Regions from separate parts of the Pseudomonas sp. TE24901 genome, predicted to be linked through region 1. Evidence: predicted binding sites of a transcription regulator. Region 1 holds the regulator's gene; each other region holds the start of a gene.
The links. Region 1 encodes FliA, which starts transcription of late flagellar genes. Its sites were predicted from a motif close to CTAAAGTTTNNNNNNNNNNNGCCGNTAA; they were not measured.

Region 2: a site for FliA is predicted at 1,900-1,927, ahead of flgM (flagellar biosynthesis anti-sigma factor FlgM). Genes of this name have one in related genera too.
Region 3: a site for FliA is predicted at 1,931-1,958, ahead of ACVWVP_RS28370 (methyl-accepting chemotaxis protein). Genes of this name have one in related genera too.

What each region holds. Positions count from the first base shown of each region.
Region 1 covers NZ_JBSSAF010000006.1:10,831-14,325, forward strand. Annotated here, with positions in the region: gene flhF (flagellar biosynthesis protein FlhF) at 1-227, shown strand, start outside; gene fleN (flagellar synthesis regulator FleN) at 334-1,167, shown strand; gene fliA (RNA polymerase sigma factor FliA) at 1,164-1,904, shown strand; gene ACVWVP_RS13170 (chemotaxis response regulator CheY) at 2,072-2,446, shown strand; gene ACVWVP_RS13175 (protein phosphatase CheZ) at 2,465-3,253, shown strand; gene ACVWVP_RS13180 (chemotaxis protein CheA) at 3,265-3,495, shown strand, end outside.
Region 2 covers NZ_JBSSAF010000007.1:344,438-347,932, forward strand. Annotated here, with positions in the region: gene cheR (protein-glutamate O-methyltransferase CheR) at 1-2, opposite strand, end outside; gene ACVWVP_RS16780 (chemotaxis protein CheV) at 45-977, opposite strand; gene flgA (flagellar basal body P-ring formation chaperone FlgA) at 1,058-1,822, shown strand; gene flgM (flagellar biosynthesis anti-sigma factor FlgM) at 1,965-2,288, shown strand; gene ACVWVP_RS16795 (flagella synthesis protein FlgN) at 2,337-2,807, shown strand; gene ACVWVP_RS16800 (flagellar brake protein) at 2,904-3,495, shown strand, end outside.
Region 3 covers NZ_JBSSAF010000019.1:107,061-110,555, reverse strand. Annotated here, with positions in the region: gene ACVWVP_RS28385 (TonB-dependent siderophore receptor) at 1-202, opposite strand, end outside; gene ACVWVP_RS28380 (FecR domain-containing protein) at 308-1,279, opposite strand; gene ACVWVP_RS28375 (sigma-70 family RNA polymerase sigma factor) at 1,276-1,791, opposite strand; gene ACVWVP_RS28370 (methyl-accepting chemotaxis protein) at 2,071-3,495, shown strand, end outside.

The sequences.
Region 1 (3,495 bases):
ATGAAACGGCGAGTCTGGGCGAGGTGTTGAGCCTGGCCATCAGCCACGAATTGCCGGTTGCCTACCTGACCGACGGGCCGCGGATCCCGGATGATCTGCATCTGCCGCGCCGTCATCAGCTGGTCAGCCGTGCAGTCAGCGTGCAAATGCAAGAAGAGCCTAGCGAGGAAGCGATGGCCGATATGTTCGCTGACCTTTACCACAACCCGGCAAAACGGGTCGGTTGAGGGCAGCATGAACACCGTGAAATGTATCTACATCGATGGTCTGCAAGCGATTCACGCGGCCAAGCCATGTAGCCTGCGTCTAAGCAAGACAAGGTAAAGAAATAAAATGGGCAGCATGCATCCCGTACAGGTGATCGCGGTGACCGGCGGCAAAGGTGGCGTCGGGAAAACTAACGTGTCAGTGAATTTGTCCCTGGCCCTGGCAGAGCTTGGCCGTCGCGTCATGCTGCTGGATGCTGACCTGGGGTTGGCGAACGTCGACGTTCTGCTGGGGCTGACACCCAAACACACCCTCGCCGATGTGATCGAAGGCCGTTGTGAGCTGCGCGATGTGCTGCTCCAGGGCCCCGGTGGCATTCGGATCGTGCCGGCCGCCTCGGGCACCCAGAGCATGGTGCACCTGAGCCCGGCGCAGCATGCCGGCCTGATCCAGGCCTTCAGCGATATCGGCGACAACCTCGACGTGCTGGTGATCGACACCGCCGCCGGGATCGGCGAGTCCGTGGTCAGCTTCGTGCGCGCAGCGCAAGAAGTGCTGCTGGTGGTCTGCGACGAACCCACCTCGATCACCGACGCCTACGCCCTGATCAAACTGCTTAACCGTGACTACGGCATGAACCGCTTCCGCGTGCTGGCCAACATGGCCCAAAGCCCGCAGGAAGGGCGAAACCTGTTCGCCAAGTTGACCAAGGTCACGGATCGCTTCCTCGATGTCGCCTTACAATACGTCGGCGCAGTTCCTTATGACGAGTGTGTGCGCAAGGCCGTGCAAAAGCAGCGTGCGGTCTATGAAGCGTTCCCTCGTTCGAAGTGCGCACTGGCGTTCAAGGCCATTGCCCAGAAGGTCGATACCTGGCCGTTGCCCGCCAACCCACGGGGGCATCTGGAGTTTTTCGTCGAGCGATTGGTGCATCAGACGAGCGCAGGACCCGTGCTATGACAGCGACTGGCTACAACGCGTACAAGAAGTCTGCCCGTGACAGCCAGGGCGAGTTGATCGAGCGCTACGCGCCGTTGGTCAAGCGTATCGCCTATCACCTGCTGGCACGCCTGCCGGCCAGCGTCCAGGTCGAAGACCTGATCCAGGCCGGCATGATCGGCCTGCTCGAAGTGTCGACCAAATACGACGCGAGCAAGGGTGCAAGTTTCGAGACGTATGCGGGTATCCGTATTCGTGGCGCAATGCTCGATGAAGTGCGCAAAGGCGATTGGGCACCGCGTTCGGTGCACCGCAATACGCGCATGGTCAGTGATGCAATTCGCGCAATTGAAGCAAAAACCGGTCGTGACGCTAAAGATCATGAAGTTGCGGCCGAACTCCAATTGAGTCTCGATGATTACTACGGGATTTTGAACGATACCTTGGGCAGCCGCCTGTTCAGTTTCGACGACCTGTTGCAGGACGGCGAACACGAAGGGCTGCACGAGGACGGCGCGAGTGCACATCTGGAGCCGTCGCGTGACCTGGAAGATGAACGCTTCCAGGGTGCGTTGGCGGACGCGATCGCCAATTTGCCGGAGCGTGAGCGACTGGTGTTGGCGCTGTACTACGACGAAGAGCTGAACCTCAAGGAAATCGGTGAGGTCCTGGGGGTCAGCGAATCGCGTGTCAGCCAGCTGCACAGCCAGTGCGCAGCCCGCTTGCGGGGGCGGTTGGGAGAGTGGCGCGCGCGCTGACAGGCAGTGTGGGGACACTGCAGACGCTACCGTGAAAGCCATCGCTTTCGCGGGTTCGTACCGTGGTGCCCTGGGCAGTCCTTTTTGTGTAACGCCTGTTGATTGAAATGGCGCGTCCAGGTGCTGGGCGCGTTTAAGACTGCTTGGAGGTCGAATTGGACAAGAACATGAAAATCCTCATCGTTGATGACTTCTCAACGATGCGGCGGATCATAAAAAACCTGTTGCGTGACCTTGGGTTCACAAACACGGTCGAGGCGGATGACGGCATTACAGCGATTCCGATCCTCAACAGCGGGAGCATCGACTTTCTGGTAACCGACTGGAACATGCCGGGCATGACCGGTATCGATTTGCTGCGCCACGTGCGTGCTGATGAAAAACTGCGCAGCCTGCCTGTGCTGATGGTGACCGCCGAAGCCAAGCGTGAGCAGATCATCGAAGCCGCCCAAGCCGGGGTAAACGGTTACGTGGTCAAGCCATTCACTGCGCTGGCCTTGAAAGAGAAGATCGAGAAAATCTTCGAACGCATCGGTCATTGATGCTGCCACGGGGGAGCTATGGAGCATAAAGAAACGTCACAGGGAGACTTCGAGTCGACCCTGAAAAAGCATGCTCACCAGTTGGTCGACAGCCTTGAAAAAGGCCAGTTCGGCGACGCGGTGCAGTTAATCCATGAGCTCAACCAGACCCGTGACCGCGGCCTGTACCAGGAAGTGGGCAAGCTCACGCGCGAGCTGCACAGTGCGATCGTCAATTTCCAGATTGACCCGCACATGCCCCAGGCCGAAGAGATTTCGCAAATCACCGATGCCACCGAACGCCTGTCCTACGTGGTCAGGCTGACCGAGGCGGCGGCCAACCGCACCATGGACCTGGTGGAGAACGCCACGCCCCTGGTCAATGGCATGGCCAATGAAGCCCAGGCCCTCAGCGTTGACTGGGGCCGCTTCATGCGTCGGGAAGTGGGCGCGGAAGAGTTTCGTGAATTGGCGCGTCGGGTCGACGGCTTTCTGTCGCGCAGCGAGCAGGAAAACCGCACGGTTTCCAGCAACCTCAACGACATTCTGCTGGCCCAGGATTACCAGGACCTCACCGGCCAGGTGATCAAGCGTGTGACCCAATTGGTCACCGAAGTGGAAAGCAACTTGCTCAAATTGGTGCTTATGGCAGGCCAGGTTGACCGCTTTGCCGGTATCGAACATGACCGCGCAGCGATCCTCTCGGAAAAAGATCCACAAAAACATCTCGCCAAGGGTGAAGGTCCGCAGATTCATGCCGATAAACGTGAAGACGTTGTATCGGGTCAAGATGATGTTGATGACCTGTTATCCAGTTTAGGCTTCTAAGGAGCACCCACATGAGCTTCGGCGCCGATGAAGAAATCCTTCAGGATTTCCTTGTAGAGGCCGGCGAAATTTTAGAGCAGTTGTCCGAGCAACTGGTCGAGCTGGAAAGCCGACCGGATGATGCGAACCTGCTCAATGCAATTTTTCGCGGTTTTCACACTGTAAAAGGGGGCGCCGGCTTCCTCCAGCTCCATGAGCTGGTGGAGTGCTGCCACATCGCCGAGAACGTGTTCGACATCCTG
Region 2 (3,495 bases), on a different contig from region 1:
AATGATACCGCCTCTTAAATCGTGTGACCGCCAGGGGAAATCCCCTAGCCGTGATCTGCTGCCTTGATCCGGTCGACTACCCGGGATGCCAGGTCATCAGGGCGGAATTTGGCCAGGAAGTCATCGGCGCCGACCTTCTTGACCATCGCCTGATTGAATACACCCGACAACGAAGTATGCAGGATGATATGTAGTTTTTGCATGCGCGGATCGTTGCGTATCTCGGCCGTGAGGGTGTAGCCGTCCATTTCCGGCATCTCGATGTCGGAAATCATCATCAGGAATTCTTCTTCGGGCTTCTTGCCCTCATCCACCAGCGTGCGCAGATAATCCAGGGCCTGGCGGCCGTCGTTGAGCGCGACCACTTCCACCCCGACGGTTTGCAGGCAACGAGTGACCTGTTTGCGCGCCACGGAGGAGTCATCCACGGTCAACACCCGCAGCGATACAGCCTTGTGCGCGGTTTCGGCATCGACCACACCCACCGAGATGTTCTCCGAGGTCGGCGCCACTTCGGCGAGGATCTTCTCCACGTCGATGATTTCCACCAACTGGTTGTCGACCCGCGTCACTGCCGTGAGGTAGTGATCGCGGCCGGTGCCCTTGGGCGGCGGATGGATCTCTTCCCAGTTCATGTTGACGATGCGCTCCACCGAGCGCACCAGGAAGCCCTGGGTCTTGGTGTTGTACTCGGTGATGATCACGAACGGGCTCTCACGGTCCTGCAAGCCGGCAGAACCGGTGGCCATGGCCAGGTCAAGAATCGGGATCGTCGCCCCGCGGATGTTGGCAACGCCACACACCACCGGGCTGGACTTGGGCATGATCGTCAGCTTGGGACACTGCAGCACTTCCCGCACCTTGAACACGTTGATGCCATATAGCTGCTTGCCGTCCAGGCGAAAAAGCAACAACTCCAGGCGATTCTGCCCTACCAGCTGTGTGCGCTGGTTTACTGAATCCATTACACCTGCCATGCCCAGACTCCTACGCTAAAACCTAAAGGGTACGACGCGTACCCAACATTAAACGGCACGAGCTTTGCTTTTTATTGGTCATGAACCTTAAAACGACAGTTTCCCGACGCCTTGCTCCCCAACGACTACGCAGCTTCCTCTGTGCGTCGCTGGCATTGCTTGCCGTGGGCACAGGGGCCACGGCCCGCGCAGATAACGTCACCTTGCCTGATCTACTTATCGGCGTCACCCAGGGCTTTCTTGAGTTCACTGTAGAAGATTATCTGGCGACCACCCAGACGCCCGGGCGCTACGAAATCCAGGTCAACCAGCTGGACCCCCGCCTGCGCATGCCGGCGTGCGACAAGGAATTGACAGCCACCCTGGAAAGCCCGGCCCAGCCGATTGGCCGCGTGACGGTAAAAGTACGCTGTGAAGGTGCGTCGCCCTGGACGGTGTTCGTGCCGGCGCAGGTCAAGCTGTTCCGTGACGTGGTGGTGGTGACCCGCCCGCTCAAGCGCACCGGCATCATTGGTGACCAGGACGTCGCCCTACGTGAACGGGATATCAGCCTGATCAACCAGGGCTACCTGACTTCGCTGGACCAGGCCATCGGGCAGAAATTGACCCGACCAATGGTCACTGACCAAGTGATAACCCTGGTGCATCTGGAGCAGGCCGAGGTTGTGCGCAAGGGCGATCAGGTGGTGATCTCTGCCAGCAGCGGCGCGCTGAACGTGAAAATGCCCGGGGAGGCGCTGTCCAACGGCGGCATGAGCGAGCAGATCCGCGTGAAAAACCTGAATTCCAACCGCGTGATCAAGGCGCGGGTGACAGCCCCCGGTCAAGTCGAGGTGGCTTTATAGATCACTGGTATCGGACGCCAGCTTTTCCTACACTGTGCGCCAGACGTTCGCGCAAACAGGTTTATTGTCAATCGAGCCTAAAGTTTGTCCGGGTATGGCCGAAAACATGGCAAGCGTCCAAATACCCAGAGGTTTTTTTATTATGGTCATTGATTTCAGCCGTTTGAATAACGCCCAGGCTTTGCCCGGCTCTACGCGCACCAGCGGTGCCAAGGACAGCGTAGATGCCAAGTCCCAGCCCCTGCCCGCCAAGGCAGAGCAGGCCGGTGCCAGCCAAAGCGGGGAATCGGTACACCTGAGCAATGAGGCTCAACAGTTGCAGAAGGTCACTGACTCGCTGCGCGATCAACCGGTAGTCAACAAAGCCCGTGTGGCCGAGTTGAAACAGGCGATCGCCGATGGCAGCTATAAAGTCGACAGCAACCGTGTAGCCAGCAAGCTGCTTAACTTCGAAGCCGAGCGCTAGGCAAAGGCCTGCGCAGGGCTTTTGGACGCTTAAAACCCAAGGCCAGCCATGCACCACGACGAACATTTGCTTCAACTGATCATTGACGATCTGGCGCCGACGCAACATTTGCTCGAGCTGCTCAAAGAAGAGTCCCTGGCCTTGTACGGCCGGGACATGCGCTTGCTGGAGGAAATCCTCGCACGCAAGCAGTCGCTGATTGTGCTGCTGGAACAGCATGGCAAGAAGCGCAGCCAGATTCTCATCAGCCTGGGCCTGTCGGCTGATCACGACGGCCTCGCACAGCTGGCCAGTCACTCCTCGGTCGGCGACCAACTGCTGGCACAGAGCAACGCCCTCAATCTATTGCTCGCCCAGTGCCAGGAAGCCAACCTGCTCAACGGTCAGTCGATCCAGCTTCAGCAAGCCACGACCGCCAACCAGTTGCGTATACTCCACGGCGGAGAGCCTCCGGCCCTCTACAACGCCCAAGGCTCCACCTCGCGCCTGGTCAAGCCAAGCACTCGCAGCCAAGCCTGACGCCGGTTTTCAGCGCGCCCTATCCAAGGCGCGCTACATGCTGGCAAAATGCCTGTTCTTGCGTGAAGTCGTATTTTGTCTGGAGATGGAAGAACCGTGTTCAACGCCCTCAATGCGGAAGATGCCCCGCAGCCACCCAAGGTCCTCACCACGCCTCTGGAAATCGCCGGCACTTTGCGGATGCTGCAAGAAAGCCATGATCCGTTGATCATCACTTTCCATGAACGCAGCCAGCGCTTCCAAAGCTACCTGGTGGACGTTGACCGGGACAGCGGGACGCTGGCCCTGGACGAAATGATCCCGCGCGACGGTGAGCGCCACCTCGAAAATGGCGAACCGTTCCGCATCGAGGGTTTCCATGACGGCGTGCGTGTTGCCTGGGAAAGCAAGGGCACCCTGACCGTCAGCGAAAAAGACGGCCATCGCATCTACACCGGCAGTATGCCCGACGAGGTGGTCTACCATCAGCGTCGCAATGCCTTCCGCGCCGCATTGAAGCTGGCCCAACTGGTCAATATCGAATTGGGTGGCGAGAAGCTCAAGGCGCCGATCAGCGGCAAGTTGCTCGACATCTCCGCCACCGGCTGCAAACTGCGCTTTGAAGGCGATATCTCCGAGCGCCTGCAACTGGGCCAGGTCTACGACCGCTTTATCGCGGCCCTGCCCTTTGGCAGCATGACCACCTCAG
Region 3 (3,495 bases), on a different contig from region 1:
CAAACTGATTGAGCACGTCACTCAACGAACCGGCGGGGATATCGTAGTGCCGGTGGATCTGTTCAGTGCCTGATTGCGCGGCGATGCCGACAGTCGGCAGCGCACCCAACCCCAGTGCCGTCGACAACAGCGCGGCGCGGATGGCGTTGGCTAGCAAAGGGTGGGGTAAGACAGATGAATCGGTTTGAAAACGCACAGTCATGGTCAATATCCGTAGAGGCCGACGAAGGCAGGTTGAGAGGCTTACTGTCTAAGCCGGGCTCACGGAAAAAAGCCGCCAAAAAAAGTTGATGCAGCACATAAAAAATCAGGTGGACCGTTCCAGGCTCACCCACCAACGTGTGCGATAGCGCACCTGAACCGGGAGTGTCTTGGGCAATATCGCCAACAGCGTGTCGGTGTCTTCCAGGCGGAACACGCCCGACAGCCTCAAATCGCCAACATCGGTCGAACAGCCAAGATAACCCTGTCGGTAGCGGCCCACTTCTGCCAGGAAATCCTCAAGCCGCATGCCTCGTGTGATGATCAATCCGTCGGCCCAGGCCCCTGCATCCATGTCCAGAGGCGGAGCAACGACGGCTTGCGTCTGGTCCACAAGATAGTCCTGCCCCGAGTGGGCCTGAGTGGACAGTCCCCCGGCTGTATGAGGAGAGTGAATGGCCACGTTGCCGCTGACCACACTCAACCGTGTGCAATCGCGCTCTTGGCGTACGGTAAAGCGCCCATCGATGCCTTCGAACAGGCCATGGCGGGTCTTCACCAGCAGGGGCGTTGGCGACACGGCGCCGCAATTGACCAGGATCTCCCCGCGCAGCAACGTGATCAGGCGTTGCTGAGGATCGAAGCTCAGGTCCACTGCGCTGTCGGTATTGAGTTGCAGACGAGTGCCATCTGGTAATTGAATGTTGCGCCGCTCACCCGTGGCGGTGGCGAGGTCGGCCGTCCAGCGCTGCCAGCCCATCAGATCCCTGCTGATCCAGCCTGCCGAGCCCACCAATACGATGCCAGACAACACCTTCAGCGCCTGCCTGCGATCGAGCCCCTGTGCGCTGCTCTCCAACGCCGCGTGTGCCCCAGGGATCGCCGTCAGCCGGCTGTTCAATTCCTGCTGAAGCGCCTGTACCCGCTGCCAGGCCAACTCGTGATCAACATGGGCTTCGCGCCAGTGTTCACATTGCGCATGCAGACGCACATTGGCCCGATTGTGACGCAGACGCAGCGCCCAACTGATGGCTTGTTTGACGACCTGGGAGTCGGGGCCGTGCCGGGAAGCATTCATGTTCCATACCGCAGGACGTAGCAGTGATAGAGCCCTTGCGCGACATACCGCTCCACTGACCGCAACGAGATGCCCATCTGCTGCGCAATCTGCTTGTACGCCAGCCCATCGCACTGAGCCAGCAGAAAAGCCTTACGCACTTTGGGCTTCAAGCCTTCCAGAAGCCGGGCGACCTCCTCCAGCAATTCCAGCACCAACACACGGGCTTCAGCGCTTGGCGCTAATGCCTCCGGCAGATGCGCAATAGCGTCGAGATAAGCACGTTCTATTTCTTCACGACGCCAGTGATCAATCACCAAACCCCGAGCAATGGTGCGCAGAAAAGCGCGAGGTGCCTTCAGTTCGAAGCGTTCGGTTTTCTGCAGCAGCCGCACAAAGGTGTCCTGCGCCAGGTCTGCGGCATCGGCGGCATTACCCAGGCGACTGCGCAACCATGTGTTGAGCCAATGGTGATGGGTGCTGTAGAGCGTCTGCACAACACTTTCACACGGGATGTAGTCAGAAGATGGCATTCACACAGGCCTGGCCAAGCGTCACAAATGATAATTAGTCGCATTGTCGGGAAGGCTGAAAGATTTTGCAATCGCTGAGGCGTGCGGCTGTACCGCTGGTCGGTTTCCCACGTCAAAAGAGGATGCTTCTCACAAATTTCTAAGATTTGCCGGAGCTTGGCCGAAAGCCTGATGAGCCATGCGTGCACCGAAATAGAGCGGCCCGAGAGTCCGCCTATCCCGTTACATGGAATGTTCCACTCGGCACGCTCACCCCCTTTGGCAAAAGAAGTCGATGAAATGAATCTCAAGTTCAGTCATAAAATTCTGTTGGCCGCGTCAGGCGTCGTGGTTCTGGCCTTCGCGTTATTCACGCTCTACAACGACTACCTGCAGCGCAGCACCATCAAGCAAAACCTGGAGTCGTCCATCCAGCAATCCGGCGAACTCACCGCCAGTAGCGTCCAGAACTGGCTCAGTGGCCGCATCCTGGTGCTCGAAAGCCTGGCGCAGAACGTCGCCCACCAAGGCAGCGGTGCCGACCTCCCAGGGTTGGTCGATCAACCTGCGTTCACTTCGAACTTCCAGTTCACCTACGTCGGCCAAACCAACGGCGTGTTCACACAGCGTCCTGACGCCAAGATGCCCGACGGTTACGACCCTCGTCAGCGCCCTTGGTATAAACAAGCGGTGGCAGCGGATAAAACCATGCTCACTCCGCCTTACATGGCCGCAGTGGGTGGCCAGATCGTCACCATCGCCATGCCGGTGAAAAAGAACGGCGAACTGCTGGGTGTGGTCGGCGGTGACTTGAGCCTGCAGACCTTGGTGAAGATCATCAACTCGGTCGACTTCGGTGGTATCGGCCACGCGTTCCTGGTCAGCGCTGACGGCCAGGTCATCGTCAGTCCGGATCAGGACCAGGTGATGAAAAATCTCAAGGACATCTACCCGGGCACCCCTCTTCGAATCGAGAAGGTCAACCAGGAAGTCGTGCTCAACGGCCAGGATCGCATCCTGTCGTTCACCCCTATCAGCGGTTTGCCGGGGGCAGATTGGTACATCGGTCTGTCGATCGATAAAGACAAGGCCTACGCTCCGCTGGGCAAATTCCGTACTTCTGCATTGATCGCCATGTTGATCGCGGTGGTGGTGATTGCCGTGCTCTTGAGTCTGTTGATTCAAGTGTTGCTACGCCCGTTGACCACCATGGGCGTGGCCATGCAGGACATTGCCCAAGGCGAAGGCGACCTGACCCGCCGCCTGGATGTCACCAGCAAGGACGAGTTCGGCGAAGTCGGCAGTGCATTCAACCAATTCGTCGAGCGTATTCACGCCTCCATCTCCGAAGTGTCCTCGGCAACCCGTCAGGTGCACGATCTGTCCCAGCGTGTCATGGCGTCGTCCAACGCCTCGATCATCGGCTCCGACGAGCAGAGTGCACGTACCAACAGCGTGGCTGCGGCGATCAACGAACTGGGTGCTGCCACCCAAGAGATCGCCCGCAACGCTGCCGATGCTTCCCAGCACGCCAGCGGGGCCAGCGAGCAGGCCGACGATGGACGCAAGGTCGTTGAGCAAACCATCCTGGCGATGTCGGAGCTGTCACAGAAGATCAGCCTGTCCTGTACTCAGATCGAAACCCTCAATGCCAGCACCGATAACATCGGCCACATCCTCGATGTGATCAAAGGTATTTCCCAGCAGACCAACCTGCTGGCCCTG